DNA from 2 places in the Bifidobacterium callitrichos genome. Region 2 is predicted to be linked to the other one. Evidence: riboswitches for the same ligand, from Rfam matches in the RefSeq annotation. Region 2 holds a riboswitch; the other holds the start of a gene.
What was found. Region 2 has a riboswitch for FMN ahead of EMB92_RS08160 (ECF transporter S component). Riboswitches for the same ligand answer to the same signal wherever they lie in the genome.

Region 1: another riboswitch for FMN. It lies ahead of ribD (bifunctional diaminohydroxyphosphoribosylaminopyrimidine deaminase/5-amino-6-(5-phosphoribosylamino)uracil reductase RibD); the one in region 2 lies ahead of EMB92_RS08160 (ECF transporter S component).

Annotation. Positions count from the first base shown of each region.
Region 1 is NZ_RZJP01000001.1:925,308-935,228, reverse strand. Features, by position in the region: gene ribB (3,4-dihydroxy-2-butanone-4-phosphate synthase) at 1-724, opposite strand, end outside; gene EMB92_RS04030 (riboflavin synthase) at 781-1,455, opposite strand; gene ribD (bifunctional diaminohydroxyphosphoribosylaminopyrimidine deaminase/5-amino-6-(5-phosphoribosylamino)uracil reductase RibD) at 1,436-2,551, opposite strand; FMN riboswitch at 2,735-2,861, opposite strand; gene EMB92_RS04020 (DUF1684 domain-containing protein) at 3,089-3,994, shown strand; gene EMB92_RS04015 (MDR family MFS transporter) at 4,022-5,455, opposite strand; gene EMB92_RS04010 (hypothetical protein) at 5,654-6,199, shown strand; gene EMB92_RS04005 (ABC transporter ATP-binding protein) at 6,545-7,396, shown strand; gene EMB92_RS04000 (ABC transporter permease subunit) at 7,393-8,256, shown strand; gene EMB92_RS03995 (DUF2705 family protein) at 8,369-9,208, shown strand; tRNA gene EMB92_RS03990 (tRNA-Asp) at 9,346-9,422, shown strand; gene EMB92_RS03985 (glycosyltransferase family 4 protein) at 9,484-9,921, opposite strand, start outside.
Region 2 is NZ_RZJP01000003.1:265,312-275,232, forward strand. Features, by position in the region: gene EMB92_RS08140 (ATP-binding cassette domain-containing protein) at 1-339, shown strand, start outside; gene EMB92_RS08145 (pyridoxal phosphate-dependent aminotransferase) at 385-1,572, opposite strand; gene ppgK (polyphosphate--glucose phosphotransferase) at 1,756-2,526, opposite strand; gene EMB92_RS08155 (nitroreductase family protein) at 2,616-3,398, shown strand; FMN riboswitch at 3,508-3,663, shown strand; gene EMB92_RS08160 (ECF transporter S component) at 3,671-4,270, shown strand; gene EMB92_RS08165 (energy-coupling factor transporter ATPase) at 4,297-6,762, shown strand; gene EMB92_RS08170 (MFS transporter) at 6,772-8,052, opposite strand; gene glnA (type I glutamate--ammonia ligase) at 8,253-9,590, opposite strand; gene EMB92_RS08180 (ATP-binding protein) at 9,640-9,921, opposite strand, start outside.

The DNA of each region.
Region 1 (9,921 bases), on a different contig from region 2:
CGCCGTTCTCGGATTCGTAGCCGACCATCGTGAACCGTCCGTAGTCGGTGGGCAGATCCACCTGTGCGACGCGTCGCACCGTATGTGGGAAGGCGTGCGTGCGCCGGTACTTCTGCAGCTGGGCGATCGTGATGTACGCGAGATCGTGCTCGGCGGCGAACCGTTCGAGATCGCCGCGTCGCATCATCGTGCCGTCCTCCTTCATCATCTCGCAGCACAGGCCGCACGGCTCGAATCCGGCCAGTCGAGCCAGATCGACGGTCGCCTCGGTGTGTCCGTTGCGTTCCAGCACGCCGCCCTCGCGCGCCACCAGCGGGAACATGTGACCGGGACGGCGGAAGTCCTCCGGCCGCGTATTCGGGTCAATGCAGGCCAGTGCGGTCAGCGAACGGTCGCGTGCGCTGATGCCGGTGGACGTGGTCACGTGGTCGATGGATACGGTGAACGCCGTGTGATGGTTGTCGGTGTTCGTGGCGACCATCGGCGCCAGTTCGAGGCGGTCGGCCATCTCGGCGCTCATCGGCGTGCAGATGAGTCCCCGGCCGTGCGAGGCCATGAAGGCGATGTTGCTCGGCGTGGCGTAACGGGCGGCGCAGATGAGATCGCCCTCGTTCTCGCGCCCCTCGTCGTCCGCCACGACGACGATGCGTCCCGCCCGGATGTCACGGATCGCGCGTGCCACCGCCTGATCGGTGTTCGTGTGATTGGTGTTCGATGAAGTCATGTGTTGTCCTTTGGTCCCTGTGGTCCTTTGATTCTTTGTTGTCGTCCGTGTGAGCGTCAGAAGCCGTGCTCGATGAGGAAGTTCTCGGTGATCGCCCCGGATCCGCCGGATCCTTCCCTGTTGGCATCGCCGCCGCGCGACGGCAGTGCCAACAGTCGGTCGACGTATTTCGCGATCGGATCGGTTTCGAGATTGACGATGTCGCCGACTCCGCGCTCGGCAAGCACTGTGTGCGAGGCGGTGTGCGGGATGAGGGAGACGCCGAACGCGGTCTCCGTGACGGTCGTCACCGTCAGACTGATGCCCTCGACGGCGATCGACCCCTTCTCGGCGATGAACCGCATGAGCCCGTATGGCGCGCGGATCGTGTAGGCCTTCGCGATGCCGTCGGGCGTGATCGACTCGATCACGCCGGTGCCGTCGATGTGCCCGGAGACGATGTGCCCGGAGAAGCGGCCGTCGGCGGGCATCGCGCGCTCCACATCGACATGGTCGCCGCGCCGTAAGGTTCCGAGGGAGGAGCGGCGCAGCGTCTCGTGCATCACGTCCGCGGTGAACGCCGTGCCATGCACGGCCGTCACGGTCAGGCATACGCCGTTGACTGCGATGCTTTCGCCGATGACCGTCCGATCGGTCACCACCACCGGCGAGTCGACGGTCAGGTGGGCGAAATCGGCGCCGCGATCCAATCGCACGACCGTGCCCAGATCCTCAACGATTCCCGTGAACATACTCGACACCTCCCTCGATGACGATGTCGCTGCCCACCGTGGCGACGGTGCGATCGATGATGCGGAAGGCGTCATCGGGAGCCTCGACCCCCTCGCCACCCACCGGACCGGGGGCGTTCCGTCCGCCGAACAGCTTCGGCGCGACGTAGGCGCTCACCTTGGACACCACATGATCTCGCAGCGCCGACCACGCCAGCGTTCCGCCGCCCTCGATCATCACGCTGTCCAATCCGCGCTCGCCGAGTGCCCTCACGATCCCGGCGACGCTCACATGGCCGTCGCCGTCAGCGTCCACGCGAAGGATCTCGCATCCGGCCTCACGGTAGGGGAGCGTGCGTTGCCCGTCGTCGACCGCCGTGGCGATGATCGTCGGCGTCTCGCTCGCGGTGGCGACGATCATCGCGTCGATCGGCGTGCGCAAGTGGGTGTCGCACACCACGCGCATCGGATCGTGACCGCCGTCGATACGGCAGGTGAGCTGCGGATCGTCCGCCAGCACGGTGCCCACGCCCACCATGATCGAGGCGAACCTGCCGCGATCCTCGTGCACGCGATGGCGCGCATCCTCGCCGGTGATCCAACGGGAAAGGCCGGTCGAGGTGGCGATGCGGCCGTCCAGCGTCATCGCGTATTTGAGCATGACGAACGGCGTGCGCGTGGTGATGAAATGAAGGAAGATCTCGTTGAGCCGGTCGCACTCGTCCCGCAATACGCCTTCGACGACATCGATGCCGGCGTCGCGCAGCTGACGCACGCCCTTGCCGGCCACCAGAGGATTCGGGTCGGGAGAGCCGACCACCACGCGGGCCAGTCCCGCATCGATGAGTGCCTTGGAGCACGGCGGCTGCTTGCCGGTATGGCAGCAGGGCTCCAACGTGACATAGATGGTGGCGCCGCGAACGTCGACGCCCGCCTGTTTCGCGGCCTCAAGCGCGGCGCGTTCGGCATGCCAGCCGCCGAAATGATCATGATGACCGGTGGCGATGATCTCGCCATCGCGCACGATGACGGCGCCCACCATCGGATTCGGGTTGACTCTGCCCGCTCCGAGCCGTGCGTGGCGCAACGCCACGGACATGAAGTCCCTATCGTCCATGAGTCCCCTTTCCTTGCTCGATAGGGCATGTCCAGGGGTGTGTTTCATGGGGGAGGACATGGCTCGCCTGCCACAAGACGTCCGCGCGACCCTCCCGAAACGCAAAAACCCTGAAATCCATTGGATTTCAGGGCATCGATCATGAGAGTACGCGCGAACGTCGGCCGACATCCGCATGTCTTCCGCAAACTTCTTCCATCCAGACTATGACTGTCGGTACCGGAATCTCACCGGTTCGGCCGCGCGATCGCTCGCGAAGCTAGCGGACTGTACCGCCGATCGGGAATTTCACCCTGCCCTGAAGATGCGTATTGATTTATCAGAGCACGACTATACAGGTGACCGTCCTCCGGACCGGGGCCGTCTCGGAATGCGGAATAGCCGTGCATCGGCTTGATACGGCGATTCGCCGTGATATAACGGTTCGCCGGCGCGGCGCTCGCCGTCGGCATAATCTCAGCAGGTATGGTCGTGGACAGGAGGGGTCGGCGACGGAAGCCGGGCTCCGACACATCGAAACATCGAAAGGAGCATATGATGACCGATTCCACGACGATCACGCAGCACGACGAATCCATTGAACGTGCCGACTGGCTGGCATGGCGGCGTCAGCGTGAGGAGGGGCTGCGTGCGCCGTACGGATGGCTGTCCCAGACCGGACTGTACTGGCTGCAGGCGCTCGGCGGATTCAGGGCGGTCGTGGCGGGCATCAGTGGCGAATGGCTGTTACAGGATGGCGAGGTCATGTTCACGCCGCAGCCGTCCGTGGAAAGCGGCAGGAGTGCCGACAGTGCTGGCGACCAGTCCAACGCACTGACGCTGGTGGATGCCAGGGGCGATCGCGCGCCGATCACCGGCCCAGTGCGCGTGCCGAGCGACGCCACGGCGAACGGATCGTACGTCGAAGCCGGGCAGATCCGCGCCGCGGTGATCGAACGTGGCGGCCGATTCGGCATCCGCGTGCGGGACCCCGAATCGAAGTTCCGCCGCGAGTTCACCGGTATTCCGACCTACGACTTCGATCCGGACTGGCGGATCGAGGGTCGGTTCGAGCCGTACGGCGAGTCGCAGGACACGGTGGTGAGCACCCGCGTCGAATGGCTGACGAGCACGCTCGAGGCCATCGGCGTGGTGCGCTTCGAGGCGCAGGGCGTCGAACAGCGCCTTATCGCCTTCGACGGCGGCGTGAAGGACGGCGTCCGCGAACTGTTCATCATCTTCCGTGATCCCACCAACGGCGACACCACCTACGGCAGCGGCCGGTTCCTCAACGCGACGGTCGCCGCGGATGCGAACGGAACCGACGGCGGCGCGTCGGACGTGTTGCTCGACTTCAACCGTGCCTTCAATCCGCCGTGCGCGTTCTCGCCCTACTGCACCTGTCCATTGGCCCCGGCCGAGAACACCGTGACCGTCCCCGTCACCGCCGGAGAACGCCACTGAGAGACCGGCGGCGTCCGTCAGCGGCTCTCACTCGGCCCGGCGGCCGCGGTCACGGATGAACAGGGATGCGACGAGGCAGATCGCGCACACGATCGCCACGTCGCGGAACGAGACTCGCATGCCGAGGGTGGATGCGGCGGCCTTGTCCATGCCGTCCGCGGCGGCGCTCGCGGCGTGCGTGTTCATGATGGTGATGAGCAGGGCGATGGCCATCGCGCCCGAGGTCTGACGCATCGTGTTGTTCATCGCGGTGCCGTGGGGGATGCGCCCGCCGGGCAATTGATTCAGCGCGGCGGTGACCAGCGGCATCGAGCTGAACGCGGAGCCGGCCAGCAGCACCGTGAAGTAGAGTGCGGGCTGCCACACCGGCGTGTGCTCGTTCATCGTGGCGAGCATCGCGGCCGCGGCGGTGAGCAGAGTGAAGCCGATCAGGGCGATCGGGCGTCCGCCGATACGGTCGTACAGACGGCCGGCCACCGGGTTGAGCAGGCCCATCACGATGCCGCCGGGCATCATGATCAGACCGGATTCGAGCGCGTTGACGCCGAGATCGTTCTGCAGGTACAGCGGCAGCACGTTCTCGATGCCGATGAACGAGGCGAATCCGATCACCGACACGGTCAGGCACAGCGAGAACATCGGAATCGTGAAGATGCGGAAGTCGAGCATCGGCTGTTCGAGCCTGAACTGACGAACGATGAGCAGCGCCAATCCCACGACGCCGATCGCAAGCGAGATCAGCACCGTCACGCTGGCCCACCCGGCCTTGCCGGCGTCGGAGAAGCCGAACAGCACGCCGCCGAAACCGAGCGTGGAGAGCACCACGGAGAGCACGTCGATGTGCGGCCGCGTCGGCTCGCCCACGTTGTACACGGTGAACCATGCGGCGATCAGCACGCCGCCGGCGATGATCACGAGGATCGCGAACATCCAACGCCAGCTGAGCCATTCGACCAGCAGTCCGGAGACGGTGGGGCCGAGCGCGGGCGCGAAGGCGATGACCATGCCGAACATGCCCATCGCCTGACCGCGGCGTTCGGGCGGGTAGACGCGGAACAGCACGGTCTGCAGCAGCGTCATGAGCACGCCCGCGCCGCACGCCTGCAGGATGCGTCCGGCCATCAGCAGCGCGAAGCTCGGCGCCAGCGCGCAGGCCAGCGATCCGGCGAAGAACATGCCCATCGCGTAGCCGAACAGCTGGCGCGTCGTGAAGGTCTCGATGAGGAACGCGGTGATCGGGATCATGATGCCGTTGGTGAGCATGAACCCGGTGGTGAGCCATTGCACGGTGCTGTTGGGCACGTCGAATTCGCGCATCAGCGTGGGCAGTGCGGAGATCATCAGCGTCTGGTTGAGTACTGCGGCGAACGAGCCGATCATCAGCGTGACGATCATCGCCCCCGTGTTGGGGTGCGCGTCGGGGTGTGTTGTCGTATTGGGTGAGTGGTGGGCCGAACTCATGAGATACTCCATCCTTCGTCTGATCGGCATCTTCGTCCAAATCGCATGAGGGACCGATCGAACTTGTAAGCCCAGGCCTTGCGCGATGTGATCCGTAGCGATTGAACCGTATGGCATTGTAGTATCGTTGTGAAAGCGGGGCATATGGACTCCTCAAAGTCCGACGATCGCCTGTATTCATGTCGATTGTATGTGTCGATGGCGGTGTTGCGGATGGGGGAATCCGGCGATGGCCGCTCCGTGATGGACGAAGGGGTTATGAAGATGTATGGCAGTGAGCATATGGGTAGCGTCGATATCAATGAGCGTGTCGACGATCTGACCGCCGACGAGCTGATCGAGGATAGGCCTCTGAAGCGTTCGGTCTGGATAGGACTGGCGTTGTTCGCCGTGTCGATGGCCATTCCGGGTGCTTCCCGGACCGGCGGCTGGCCGATTTCCGAATTCGTTTCGGCGGTGGGCGCCTGGTGTATCGTCATCCCTCTGATCATGGTGTCGTGGCATCAGTTCCGCACCAAGCGGCATTTCGGGGTGATCCTCCATCTGGTATGTCCCGTCATCGGCGCGATCATGGTCGCCGCGCGTGTGGTGCTGGTGCCTTTGGGCGTCTCGCCGATCTTCCTCAACGTGTGGTCGATCGGTGGCACGTTCCTGATCTTCCCGCTGGTCCAGCAGTTGATCGATCTGCTTTCCGGCAGTGTGGATATGGAGAACGGTGGCCGTCAGGTGCGGTATCAGGAGTAGTCATCGGCGGTTGGGCTGCTGTCGGCGGTCCGCCGATGTGGGCGTTTGGGCGGCGTTGATCGGAAAGCGCGTTGACGTATGCATTCCGTAAGCGTGATGTGTGTCCGGCAGCACGCGAATTTATTGTGGAAGATGGATGATATGGGTGTGATCGGAGAAGCGGCGATGGGTATGGGTGACGTCGGAACAGATGTGATTCATGGGAACGTGATTCATGGGAACGCAAGTGACGGTACCGAAATTGACCGTATCGAAACCGTTGCGGATGGTGCGACGGACGACGTCCCTGCGATTTCCACACGTCATCTGACCAAACGATACGGCAGGGCGCGGGGCATCGAGGACGTGAACCTTAACGTGCGTCAGGGCGAGATCTTCGGCTTCATCGGACCGAACGGGGCGGGCAAGTCGACGACGATCCGCACATTGCTCGGCCTGATCCGCAAGACGGGCGGCGAGGCGTCCATCCTCGGCCTCGACTGCGAGAAGGACCGCACGCGCATCCTCGAGCAGGTGGGATACCTGCCCAGCGAGGTGTTCTACTACGACGGCATGCGCGCCCGCGACCTGCTCGCCTACGCGGCCGGCTTCTACCGCACGGACTGCACGGCGCGCATCCGCGAGCTGTCCAAACGGCTCGGGCTGAACCTCGACCAGAAGGTCGAGGACATGTCGCTCGGCAACCGCAAGAAGGTCGGCATCGTGCAGGGACTCATGCACTCGCCGAGGCTCATCATCCTCGACGAACCGACCAGCGGCCTTGATCCGCTCGTCCAGCGTGCGTTCTTCGACCTCATCCGCGAGGAGAACGCCCGCGGCGCCACCGTCCTGTTCTCCTCGCACATCCTCTCCGAGGTGCAGCGCATCTGCGACCGCGTCGCCATCATCCGCGAAGGGCACATCGTCGCGGTCCGCAGCGTGGCCGACATGCGCCGGTCCGCGGTCAAGCGCGTGACGCTCGCACTGGAAAACGATTGCGCGTCCGCGGTGCACGCGCTCGAATCCACGCCCGGCGTCAGGTCGCTGAAAGCGGGAGGGGAAGACGAGGAAGGGAATACCGCCACGTTCCTCTACGAGGGCGACTGCAACGCGCTCATCGCGGCGCTCGCCGGCATGAGGCTTACGGATGTGGAGATCGCCGAGCCGACGTTGGAGGAAGTGTTCATGCATTACTACCAGTCGGAGCCGGTCCGATGAGTGCGCCCATGGTAGGCGCGCCCGCACTGCACGTCTACGCCTTCGAGCTGAAGTCCCAGCTTCGTTCGCTCCTCATCGGCGTGGCGACTCTCCTCATCGTCACCATCCTGCTGCTGGCCGGTGCCTATCCGATCTACCGCGACTCCAAATCGAGCGTTGAACAGGTGATCGACGGATTCCCTCCGCAGTTCGCCGCACTGTTCGGCGTCAACGACGACGTATTCTCCTTCGGAGGCTTCTACCGGTTCAGCTCGCTCTACCTCATGCTGACCATGGCGATCATGGCCTGCGCATGGGGATTGGCGATCTTCGGCCGTGAGAAGCGAGCCAAGGACGCCGACTTCCTTTTCGTCATGCCGATATCGCGAATCGCCATCTATCTGGCCAAGCTCGCGGCCGGGCTCACGCTCGTCATCGTCGCCGGACTGGCATTCCTCGCCTCGGTGGCGCTGACCTACACCCGGTTCGGCGACGACCCCACCGCGACGTCCATCGCCCTGCCGCGCCTACTGCTCGCCGCCTCGTCACTGTTCGGCGTGGGGCTGCTGTTCCTCGCCATCGGAGCGCTGACGGCGGTACTTCTAAGGCGCATCCGCAGCGTGTCCGGCATCGCGACCGCATTCGGCATACTCGGATTCATGCTCGTCTCCCTGCCCGAGATGACCGGCGAGGACAAGTACCGCATCGTCGCCCCGTTCACCTGGTTCAACGTGTCCGAAGCGCTCGACCACGGACGTTACGAGGCGGGCTATGTGGCTCTGTTCGCCGTGATGGTTCTCGTCTGTCTGGTCGCCGGCGCCATCATGTACGTATCCGCCGGGTTCGGTTCGCTGCCAACGAAGGAGGATCCGCGAGCATGAACGACCACATTCGCATTGACCATAACCGCATCGTCATCGACGGCAGGCAGTGGCTGCGCTGCGGACCGGTCGATCGCGTTCGATGACCATGGGAAGAGGAGGGGAGGGCGTCATGATGAAGACGCTGTTCGCCATGATCTCGCGCGAACTGAAGGCCAACGTGAAGGTCTGGCTGATCTGGAGCGTGGTGATCATCCTGTTCAACATCGCCGGCGTGATGAAGTTCGAGGGTATCGCCGGCGGTGACGCCGACGCCGTGCGCAAACTCACCGATGCCTTCCCGAAGGTCGCGCTCGCCGTCATGGGCATCTCCGACCTCGACATGTCCACGTTCGCCGGATACTACGCGGTGATCGAGTTCTACACCGGCATCATGGCGGCCGTCTACGCGGTCGCGCTCGCCCGCAACGCGGTGTCGCGCGAGATGACGGATGGCACCTACGAGTTCCTGTTCGTGCGGCCCGTCTCGCGCACCACGATTCTGAGCGCGAAACTCGTGGCGGCGTTGGCGGATGCGATCGCGTTCGTCGCCGTCAACTGCGTCTCGTCGTTGCTGTGCCTGCGACTGCTGGGCGATGTGCCCGGGCTCAATGACGTTACGGCCGCCACGGTGATCTGGCGGTTCTCCGTCTGGCTGTTCGTCATGATGCTGGTCTTCGGCGCAATCGGGGCCTGCGCGTCCGCGGCGTGCCCGCGCCCGGAGCAGGGGGCGTCCATCGGCAACGCATCGGTGGTCGTGGCCTATGGTGCCGGCGTCGTCTTCGACATGTTCTCCGATCATGACGCGTCGGTCGTGGCGCGGGTGCTCTCCCCGTTCCGCTATGCCACACCGCGTGAGGTGATCGACGGACGGATGCCCGTGCCGTTCGCCGTATTGGCGGTGCTGATCGTCGTGGTCGGGTTTGCGGCCGCGTACCGTCTGTTCGCCACGCGCGATCTGGCCGTGCGCTGATCGTGGATCGTGCTGGTCGATGCGCTGGACTTGCGGGCAGAAGTGAAGCGCGGATTCCAGTGCGACACGCCGAGTTTTGCGATCGCGGGAAAACGTGTAATATATCCACTTGTGCCTCGCGAGAGTGAGAAACACACGGCCCCGTAGCTCAGTTGGTTAGAGCGCCGCCCTGTCACGGCGGAGGTCACCGGTTCAAGTCCGGCCGGGGTCGCCAGCAACGGGCTTCCGAATGATTCGGAAGCCCGTTTTCGTATTCGGTTCGGATTAGCAGCGGATCATGCCGCGTGCGCCATCTGCAGTTCGGCGGCGAGTCGATAGTAGCCGATGAGCTGATCGACCAACGCGGGCCACGTGCGGCTCTTGACGGCCGCAAGTCCATTGAATCCCATGGTCTCGCGCAGCGTGGGATCCTCGATCAGACGCTCCACGCACGAGCGCAGATCCTCCTCGTCGTCGGGATTGAACAGCAGACCGGTCCTGCCGTCCGACACGAGATCGAGCGGTCCGCCGGCGGCCGGAGCCACGACCGGCAAGCCGCTGGCCATCGCCTCCTGAATGGTCTGCCCGAACGTCTCCTCGGCTCCCGTATGCACAAACACGTCCAGCGCGGCGTACGCGTCGGCCAGTTCATCGCCGTGCAGCATGCCGGTGAACACCGCGTGCGGCAGAAGCTCCTGCAGCTCCTCCTCGCAAGGTCCTCCGCCCACGATGAC
Region 2 (9,921 bases):
GGCGCGAAGGCCGCCGAACTCGACTCGGAGAAGCGCCATCTGCTCGCGATCGCCGCGGCCCTCGCGTTCAACCCGTCCGCGATCGTGGCCGACGAGCCGTCGAAGGGGCTGGACGAGATCGGCACCCGACATGTGGCCGAGGCGCTGTTCACCTACGACAAGCAGGTCATCGTCGCCACGCACGACACGGACATGATCGTCCGCCCCGAGTATGCGATCGACCGCACGCTGGTGCTCGACGCGCAGCATGTCGTCTTCGACGGCACCCCGAAGGACGCGGTCGCCTTCTACATGGACCTGATCCGCAGGAAGTACGAGGAGGGTCAGGCCGTAGGCTGATCCGGCCATGATGCCCGGTCCATGGCCGCCGGCCGGGCGTCGCGGTCAGCCGAGCATCGCGGCGACCGTGTCCAGCACGGCCCGGATGTTGCGGCGGAACTCGTCCGGCTCGGGCAGAAGAGAAACCGCCAGATACCCGTTCGAGGTCATGTCGAAGAAGTAGCCCGGCTGGCCGGTGAGCCCGTGCGATTCGATCAGACGCAGCACCAGCTCGTTCTCGTCGATGACCGAGGGCACGCGCAGCAGGATGTTCCATCCGCCCTCGGCGCGCAGCACGTCGACCAGACCGTGCTCGTCGCCCTCGAGCATGCCGTGCAGGGCCGCGAGGTTGCCGCGCACACGCTCGCGCACGCGTGCGACCTGAGCGGGGGCGGCCGCCAGCAGCTCGGGCAGACGGTCGGCGATGATGTCACTCATCGGCAGGTAGTCGTCGGCGATCACGTCGAGTCGACGCTGCGCCTCGATGACGTCGTTTTCAGGCCCGGAGACGCGGATCCAGCCGACCTTCGCGTGCGGGGCGGCGAGCATCTTCGAGAAGCCGTCGAGTGCGAACGTGAGCACGCCGGTCTCCCCCGCGAGCCGCGCGTTGCCGTCGAACGGCTCGAGCGAGTAGTCGTAGAACACCTCGTCGGCGATGATCGCGATGCCGCGTTCGGCGCACAGGCGCACCAGCGTGGCGCGCTCCTCGGGTTTGACATAGGAGCCGGACGGGTTGTTCGGATTGATGAGCACCAGCGCGCGGATGCGCTCGCCCTGCTCGCTGTAGAGCAGCTGCTCGATGGCGGCGGTGTCGATGAACCATGAGCCATCGAACCGAAGCTGGTATTCGATCGTGTCGACGCACTCGAGACGTGCGATCGACTCGATGAGCGGGTAGCCGGGCTTCGGGGCGAGCACGGCGTCGCCCGCATCGCACAGGAGCTTGATGAGCCACGAATACGCCTCGGACGTGGAGCTCAGCAGGTAGAGGGATTCCGGGTCGACGGGCGCGGAGCCGGCCGCGGAATCGCCGGCGTCGCTCAGATACCGCGCCAGCGCCTCGCGTGCCGGGCGGGGGCCGCGCGGTTCGGCGGTGTACACGCCCGGCACCTCGGCCGGGGCGAGCCCGTGCCGGGTCGGGTTGGAGTCGTTGAGTTTGCCGAGGACGACGCCGTGCGCCCTGGCATCGGCCTCGGCGGCGGCGATCGGATTGGGCGCGGAGATGTCCACGCGCGAGGAGAAATGAACGGTCATGATCCTCACTGTACGCCTCTGCGAGCAGCATCGGCATCCGGATCCGGACGGGCATCGGCATGCCGGCCTTCCTTGACCTCCATGCACCGCCGCCGGAAACGCGCATGCGGCGGCTCCCGTCGGAAGGCCGGAGCCTTCCCCGAGGGAACCGCCGCATGCGTGCAACGGATAATGATCAGACGATCAGGCCTGCTGCTTGGTGCTGGCGTAGTAGGCGGCGCCGACGATGCCGGCCTCGTTGCGCAGCTCGGCGGGCACGATCGGAGTCTTCACGTCGATGAACGGGATGAACTTCTCCGACTTGCGGCTCACGCCGCCGCCGATGACGAACAGATCCGGGTTGAAGTACTTCTCGAGCAGCGCGTAGTACTTGGTCAGACGCTTCGCCCACTTCTTGAAGCCGAGATCCTCGTTCTCGCGCACGGCGCTGGACGCGTAGCGCTCCGCATCCGGGTGTTCCTCGTCGAGGATCAGATGACCGAGCTCGGTGTTCGGCACGAGCACGCCGTCCATGATCAGGGCGGTGCCGATGCCGGTGCCGAGGGTCGTGGCGATGACGAGGCCGTCCTTGCCCTTGGCCGCACCGAACTGCTGCTCGGCGAGACCCGCGGCGTCGGCGTCGTTCACCACGGTGACCGGACGGCCACACGCCTCGGAGAACACGGCGGTGACGTCCACGCCGACCCAGGACTGATCGAGATTGGCCATGAAGTCGAGCTTCTGGCCGGGCTTGATCGGCGCCGGGAACGCGATGCCGACCGGCGCGCTCTCCGGAACCTCGAAGTGATCCAGCTGCTGCCTGACGATCGCGGCGACCGCCTGCGGGGTGGAGACCTCCGGAGTCAGGATCTTGAGTCGGGGCTCGGCGAACTCGCCCTTCTCCAGATTGACGGGCGCCGCCTTGATGCCGGAGCCGCCGATATCCACGCCGAACGCCTGTGCGGTTTCAATCATCGTTGACCTCTTCTCCTCTGTGTACGTTGGGATATGCCGATATGTGCATCCTACTCCCCCGTGCGCCCTATGGTGGGATAATGGGTCGCATGGAACATACGCAACTCATTGACGCGGTGAACATCCGCACCGCGATCCGCTCCTATGACGCCGACCCGATCGACGACGACGTGGCACGGCAGCTCAACATGACGCTCGATCCGATCAACCTCATCTCCGGACTCGACATCCAGCTCGTGCGCGACCAGCCGAAGGTGTTCGCGGCGGCGAACGAATCCGGACACCTAAAGAACGCGGCCAACTATCTGGCGATCGTCGGGCCGAAGGACGACGACGAGGCCAAGGAGCGCGCCGGCTTCTACGCCGAACGCGTCGTGCTGACGGCGACGCTGCGAGGACTGGGCACCCTGTGGGTCGGCGGTTCGTGGGATCGCGGGGAGGCGGAAAAGCACTGCCGCATCGCCCGCGATCAGGAACTGTATCTGGCCGTCGTGATCGGATACCCGGAGCATCATCTTGAACGTCTGCAGCGCGGCTATGACGAGCTCGTCGAATACCAGCGCACGCACCGGCCGACCAAGACGTACGAGCAGTTCACGGCCGGCATGTCCGAAGAGGAACGCGCGGCCGCGCCCGAATGGTTCAGGGCCGGCGTCGAAGCGGCGATGAAGGCACCGAGCGCGATGAACCGTCAACCGGTCGTCTTCTCCTACAATCCCACCGACGGCACGGCCGCGGCGCGCATCGACCCGGCGGCGGGCGACGAGCACTGCGCGGCGAACGACCTCGGCATCGCGAAGCTGCACTTCCAGATCGGCGCCGGACAGGGCCAGTGGGCGTGGGGCGACGGCGGACTGTTCCTGCACAAGTAGCGCACGCCTCGCCGCACGCCAGCGCGCCATAAGCAGCGTCTATAGCCGACATTCCCACACCGTGGAATGTCGGCTTTGGCATATCCGCTCATACGTGTATACAGGGTTCTGTCAGTTTCAGGGAAGGTGCAATTCCTTACTGGCGGTAATCCGCACCCCGGGATTCATAACGGGAGCATGCGGAAAGCCCGCGAGCCGCCCTAAGGCGGCCGATCCGGTGCGATTCCGGAGCCAACGGTTACAGTCCGGATGGAAGAAACGAGGAACTCAGTATGAGTGTGTCTTCTGATAACCATATCCAGACCAACGTCGACCACGCCACCGGTTCGCACGCCACGGGCGTCGCCGACTCCGGCCGCTGGTCCACGCGCCGCATCGCCGTCTACGCGCTGTTCGTCGCGCTCGCGATGGCGTTGAGCTTCGTCGAATTCCCGATCATTCCGGGCATCGCATGGCTCAAGTACGATCCGTCCGGCATCGTGTGCCTGATCGCCGGCTTCGCCTTCGGGCCGTCCGCCGCCGCGATCGTCTCCGTGCTCGGCTTCGTGCCCCACCTGTTCATGGATCCGTGGGGCACGCTCATGGCCGTGCTCGTCGCGCTGGCGCTGTCGGTGCCGGCCGCGTTCATCTACCGCAGGAACCGCAGCCGCAAGGGCGCGCTCATCGGCCTGATCGTCGGCGCGATCGTCGCACTGGTCGTCGCGATCCTCGGCAACCTCGTCGTGACCCCGATCTACGCGCACATGACCGTCGCGCAGGTCGCCGCCCTCATCGTGCCGGCCCTCCTGCCGTTCAACCTGCTCAAGTTCGCGATCCACGGCGTGGTCACGTTCCTGATCTACAAGCCGATCTCGAACCTGCTGGACCGCTGAACCGAAGGCCGTCCCATCCCGACCGTATGACTTCATATGACCCCACCTCCACCGCAGACGCGGCCAGCCTGTCCGGCATCCGATTCAGCTACGACGGCGGCGCCACATGGGCGCTCGACGGCGTGGATCTCGTCATCCGCGACGGGGAGTACGTCGCACTGACCGGTCCCAACGGATCGGGCAAGTCGACGCTGGCCCGACTCGTCTCCGGGCTCACCGCGCCGGACGCGGGCGAGGTGACCCTGCTGGGACAGCAGGTGTTCGGGCGGACGCAAACGCCGGCCGGCATCGTGTTCGCTCCGAATCCGGACGCGTATCGGGCGGCGCGACGCGGCATCGGCGCGGTGTTCCAGAACCCGGAGGATCAGATCGTCACCACGGTCACGCAGGACGACGTCGCCTTCGGTCCGGAGAACCTCGGCGTGCCGCGTGAGGAGATCGGGCGTCGGATCGATGCCTCGCTGCGTGACGTCGGCATGGAGGCATACGGTTCGGCCGACCCCACTCGTATGAGCGGCGGCCAGCAGCAGCGCATCGCCATCGCAGACATGCTCGCGATGCGACCGCGCATGCTCGTGCTCGACGAGCCGACGGCGATGCTGGATCCGGCGGCGCGCGCGGAGGTCCTGCGGATTCTCGACTCGCTGCATGCTTCCGGCACGACGATCGTGCATGTGACGCATCATCGCGACGAGGTTTTGCGGGCGAATCGTGTTGTGCGGGTTGAAGCGGGACGAATCGTGTTTGTTTCCGGCTCTGATTCTTCCGGTTTTTCCGGTGACCGCTCATCGGTGGGCGGTGTGCGTGTCTCGACACGCTCAAGGCCGCTCGGCCAAGCCTACGGTCGAGACACGCACACCGCCCACCGTTCGCTCGAATCGCTCGAATCGCTCGCATCGCTCGCATCGCTCGCATCGCTCGAATCGCTCGATTCGCTCGCAATGGCGCGTTCCTGCGTTGCCTCCGCGCAGTCCGGCGATGTTGCGGTTGCGGTTTCGGGCGTTTCCTTTGCCTATTCGCCGGATTCGCCGGCGGTGCTGCGCGACTATTCGCTTACCGTTGCGCGGGGCGAGACCGTGGCGATCATGGGGAGCAACGGGGCCGGCAAGTCGACGCTGGCTCGGCTGATCTGCGCGCTGGACAAGCCCGATGCGGGGTCGATCACGGTCGACGGGATTCCTGTGGCAAACGCGCGTGACGCGGGGCGCAAGCCGCGAATGCTCCGGCGCGCAGATCGTCGTCGGCTGCGCGAGGTCGTGGGATTCGTGATGCAGCGGCCGGAACGGCAGCTGTTCGCCGAAACCGTGGCCGAGGATGTGGCGTATGGACCGCGCAACCAGCATCTCGGTGAATCCGAGGTGCGCGAACGGGTCGACTGGGCGCTCGAGCTGCTGCACATCGAACATCTGGCCGATCGATCGCCGTTGGAGCTCTCCGGCGGACAGCAGCGGCTGGTGGCGATCGCCGGTGTGATCGCCTGCAGGCCTCGCGTGCTCGTCATGGACGAGCCGACCGCGAGCCTCGACACGGAGGCGACGGCGCGCATCCATGAACTGGTGCATACCCTGCACGATCAGGGCGTGACCACGCTCATCATCACGCATTCCGAAGCGGAGGCACGTGAACTGGCCGATCGGATCGTCGTCATGCCGTCGCACGGCGACAACGGCAATCCCCCGGCCCTCGCAGCCTCCGATCAGAACGATGGCCGGCGGTCGCTCCCCCTGATCGCGCGGCTCGACCCGCGGGTGAAGATGGTGTCGTTCCTGGCGATGATGTTCACGGCGTTCGCGATCAACACGCCGGCGCAGCTGCTGCTTGGCGCGCTCGCCGTGGCGAGCGTCGTCGCTGCGGCGCGCATACGGCCCGCACGGCTCCTGCGTTCGGTGCACATGTTCCTCGCGCTGTTCGTGGTCGCAGGCCTGCTCAACATCTTCTTCGTCAGATCGGGAACCATACTGGCGCAGCTCGGACCGATCCCGATCACCGACGACGGCGTGACCGTCGCCGTGCTGTACGCGTGCCGTTTCGCACTGGTGATCATCCTCGGCGCGGTCTTTCTGGAAACGACCACGCCGACGTCCATGACCGACGCGTTCGGGGCGCTGCTCTCCCCCCTGCAACGCCTCGGCATGCACACGCAGGAGATCGCGCTGGTCATGTCATTGGCGTTGCGATTCCTGCCGACGCTCGGCAACGAGGCGAAGGCGATCGCGGACGCGCAGGCGGCGCGCGGCGGTTCGATCGAAACCGGCTCCCCCGCCGAACGCATCCGCGCGATGGTCGCCACGATCGTGCCGATCTTCGCCGGCACGCTGCGTCACGCGGACAATCTCTCCCTCGCGCTTGACGCGCGCTGCTACGAGGAGGGCGCGCGACGCACCCATTGGCGTGTGATGCGCGTCGCGGCACGCGATATCGCGTTCCTTGCGTTCGCGGCGGTCTACATCGCCGTGCTGGTCACGCTGGGACTGCTGCTGCCGTCCATCTGATTCAACCGACTACGCCGCCGCCTTGGCCGGCATCGCCCGGCGCAGCAGCGTCGTGATGACGATCGCGCCGACCGAGAAGATCGCGCCGACCGGACCAAGCCAGGTCAGGCCCAGATGGTCGTTGACCAGTCCGCCGACCGCCGAGCCGAGGGCGATGCCGATGTTGAAGCTCATCGAGTTGAGCGAGGCGGCGAGATTCATCGAGCCCGGGTGCGCTTCGGCGGCCACGTCCATGTACAGCACCTGCGACGCGGAGTTGAACAGGTACATCATCATGCCGAGCGCGACAAGCAGGACCGCACCGTAGAGCGGCACGATCGAGGCGAGCGCGAGCGAGCACAGCAGGATCGCGTGCAGGCAGAAGATCGGGCGGGTACGGGCCAGCGGTTCGACGCCGCGCCCGCGTTCGGCGATCCTGCCGCCATACAGGTTGCTCCACAGGCATGCGACGCCGTAGAGCACGAGCCCCACGCTCACGTACTGTTCGGGCACGCCGATCTCATCGCGCATGATCGGGGTCAGATACGTGTAGAACACGTAGCTGGATCCGGCGCCGAACACGACGGTGAGCACGCCGCCCCAGATGCGCTTGTCGAAGAAGAGGCGGAACTGGCGCAGGAATCCGATGGTCACCGGATGCGAGTTGCGCGGCAGGAACGTGGCCATGAGACCCATAAGCACGACGGTCAGGCCCGTGATGATGAAGAACGTGATGCGCCATCCGAACGTGTTCGCCACCCACGTGCCGAACGGCACACCCACCACCGAGGCGATGGAGAAGCCGGAGAACACCCACGCGATGAACTTGGTGCGGTATTGTTCGGTGGTCACATCGGGCGCGTAGGTCATCGCGATCGCGACGAGCGTTCCGGAGACGAGCGCGATCATGATGCGGGCGATGAGCAGCACCGGATAGCTCGGCGCGAGCGCGCACAGGAGATTGCCGGCGAGGAACACGCCCATCAGGGTCAGATAGGTCGCGAAACGCGGGAATCGCGCGGAGATCGCGGATCCGAGCGGCGTGACCGGCGCGTACACGAACGCGAACAGAGCGACGAGGTTGCCGACGGTGACCTCGGAGACCCTGAGCCCCTGCGCGATGTCCGGCAGGATGCCGACGACGACGAACTCACTCATGCCGAGCATGAAGCTCGCGAGGATGAGGATCGTCACCGGCAGGTTGAAGAAGCGATCGGGCTTGGTCGCCTTATTCGCCCTGTTTGCTGCGCTCGAAATCGGTGCCGGATCATGCGGATCATGCTGCGGCGCAGGCGCGGAACCATTCGTCATCTTCCCTGTTCCCTCTCGTCATTTTCATGTCATGTGCATGCTATTGTTCCGGCCCTACAACGGAAGCGGGAAGACACGCGGGAGCGCGAGGGAGCACAACGAGGGCGATGAGGTTGATGACGTGGTGGAAGAGAGTTCGACGATCTCGGGGGGACTCAGGGCCGAAATCGGTTTCGGCCACGCTGAGTCCCCCGTGGGCTTCAGAGCTTCGGCAAATACGTCTTCAGCTCGTACGCCGTGACCTGGCGGTTGTACTCCTCCCACTCCCGGCGCTTGTTGCGCAGGAAGTACTCGAAGGCGTGCTCGCCGAGGACGTCGGCCACGAAGTCGGACTTCTCCATGATCTTCAGGGCGGCGCCGAGCGAACGCGGCAGCGGCTCGATGCCCATCGCCTGACGCTCCTCGTCGGTCAGCTCCCACACGTCGTCGCTGGTCGGCTCGCCGAGCTGCATCTTCTTCTCGATGCCGTCGAGGCCGGCGGCCAGCAGCACGGAGTACGCGAGGTACGGGTTGGCGACCGGGTCGAGCGCACGGAACTCCATACGTGCCGAATTGCCCTTGCCGGGCTTGTACTGCGGGATGCGCAGCAGCGCGGAACGGTTGTTGTGCCCCCAGCAGATGTAGCTCGGAGCCTCGTTGCCGCCCCACAGACGCTTGTACGAGTTGACGTACTGGTCGGTGACCGCGCAGATCTCCGCCGCATGGTAGAGGATGCCGGCGGCGAACTGACGGGCCGTGATCGACATGTTGAACTCCTGACCGGCCTCGTAGAAGGCGTTGGCATCGCCCTCGAACAGGCTCAGGTGGGTGTGCATGCCGGAACCGGGCGCGTCGGCCAGAGGCTTGGGCATGAAGCTGGCGTGGATGCCGCGCTCCAGCGAGATCTCCTTGACGACGGTGCGGAACGTCATGATGTTGTCTGCCGTGGTCAGCGCATCCGCGTACCGCAGGTCGATCTCGTTCTGACCGGGACCGGCCTCGTGGTGCGAGTACTCCACCGAGATGCCCATCTGTTCGAGCATGTTCACGGTGGCGCGGCGGAAGTCCATTCCGGGGCTGCGCGGCACGTGGTCGAAGTAGCCGCCCGCGTCGATCGGGGTCGGGGCCTTGGACCAGTCGTCCTGCTGCTCGAAGAGGTAGAACTCCATCTCCGGGTGCACATAGAACGTGAAGCCCTTCTCCTTCGCCTTGGCGAGCGAGCGCTTCAGCACGTGGCGGGGATCGCCGAGGCTGGGCTCGCCCTCCGGGGTGAGCACGTCGCAGAACATGCGGGCGGTGCCCTGAGGACCGCCGCGCCACGGCAGGATCTGGAAGGTGGACGGGTCCGGCTTGACGATCATGTCGTCCTCGGAGACACGGGTCATGCCCTCGATGGCCGAACCGTCGAATCCAAGCCCCTCCTCGAACGCCGCCTCCAGCTCCGCCGGAGCGATGGCCACGGATTTCAGGGTGCCGAGCACGTCCGTGAACCATAGTCGAATGAAGCGCACGTCACGTTCCTCGACCGTGCGCAGGGCGAACTCTTGCTGCTTATCCATAGGCACATATCCTCACACCCGCGTGTTATCGCTTTGTTTCGTCAGCCGATTATCGGACGGGACCGTCCGGCGATCGTGCCGATTCCAACGCCCACCGCCACGCAGGAACGACACGGACATCGCCGGTTTCCGTTGCGATGACGCCCTCCTCGCGCATGGTGATGATGGTTCCGGCCACGCCGGGCATGCGCCGCATGGTCTCTCGGACACCGGCGACCTCCCGGTCGCGTGTCTTCGGTGCCGTCATATCGACCGTCACCTGTATGGCTTCATACGGTTCCATGCCGAGCGCATCACCCACGAGGAAATCGACTTTCCGATGTCTGGTGTC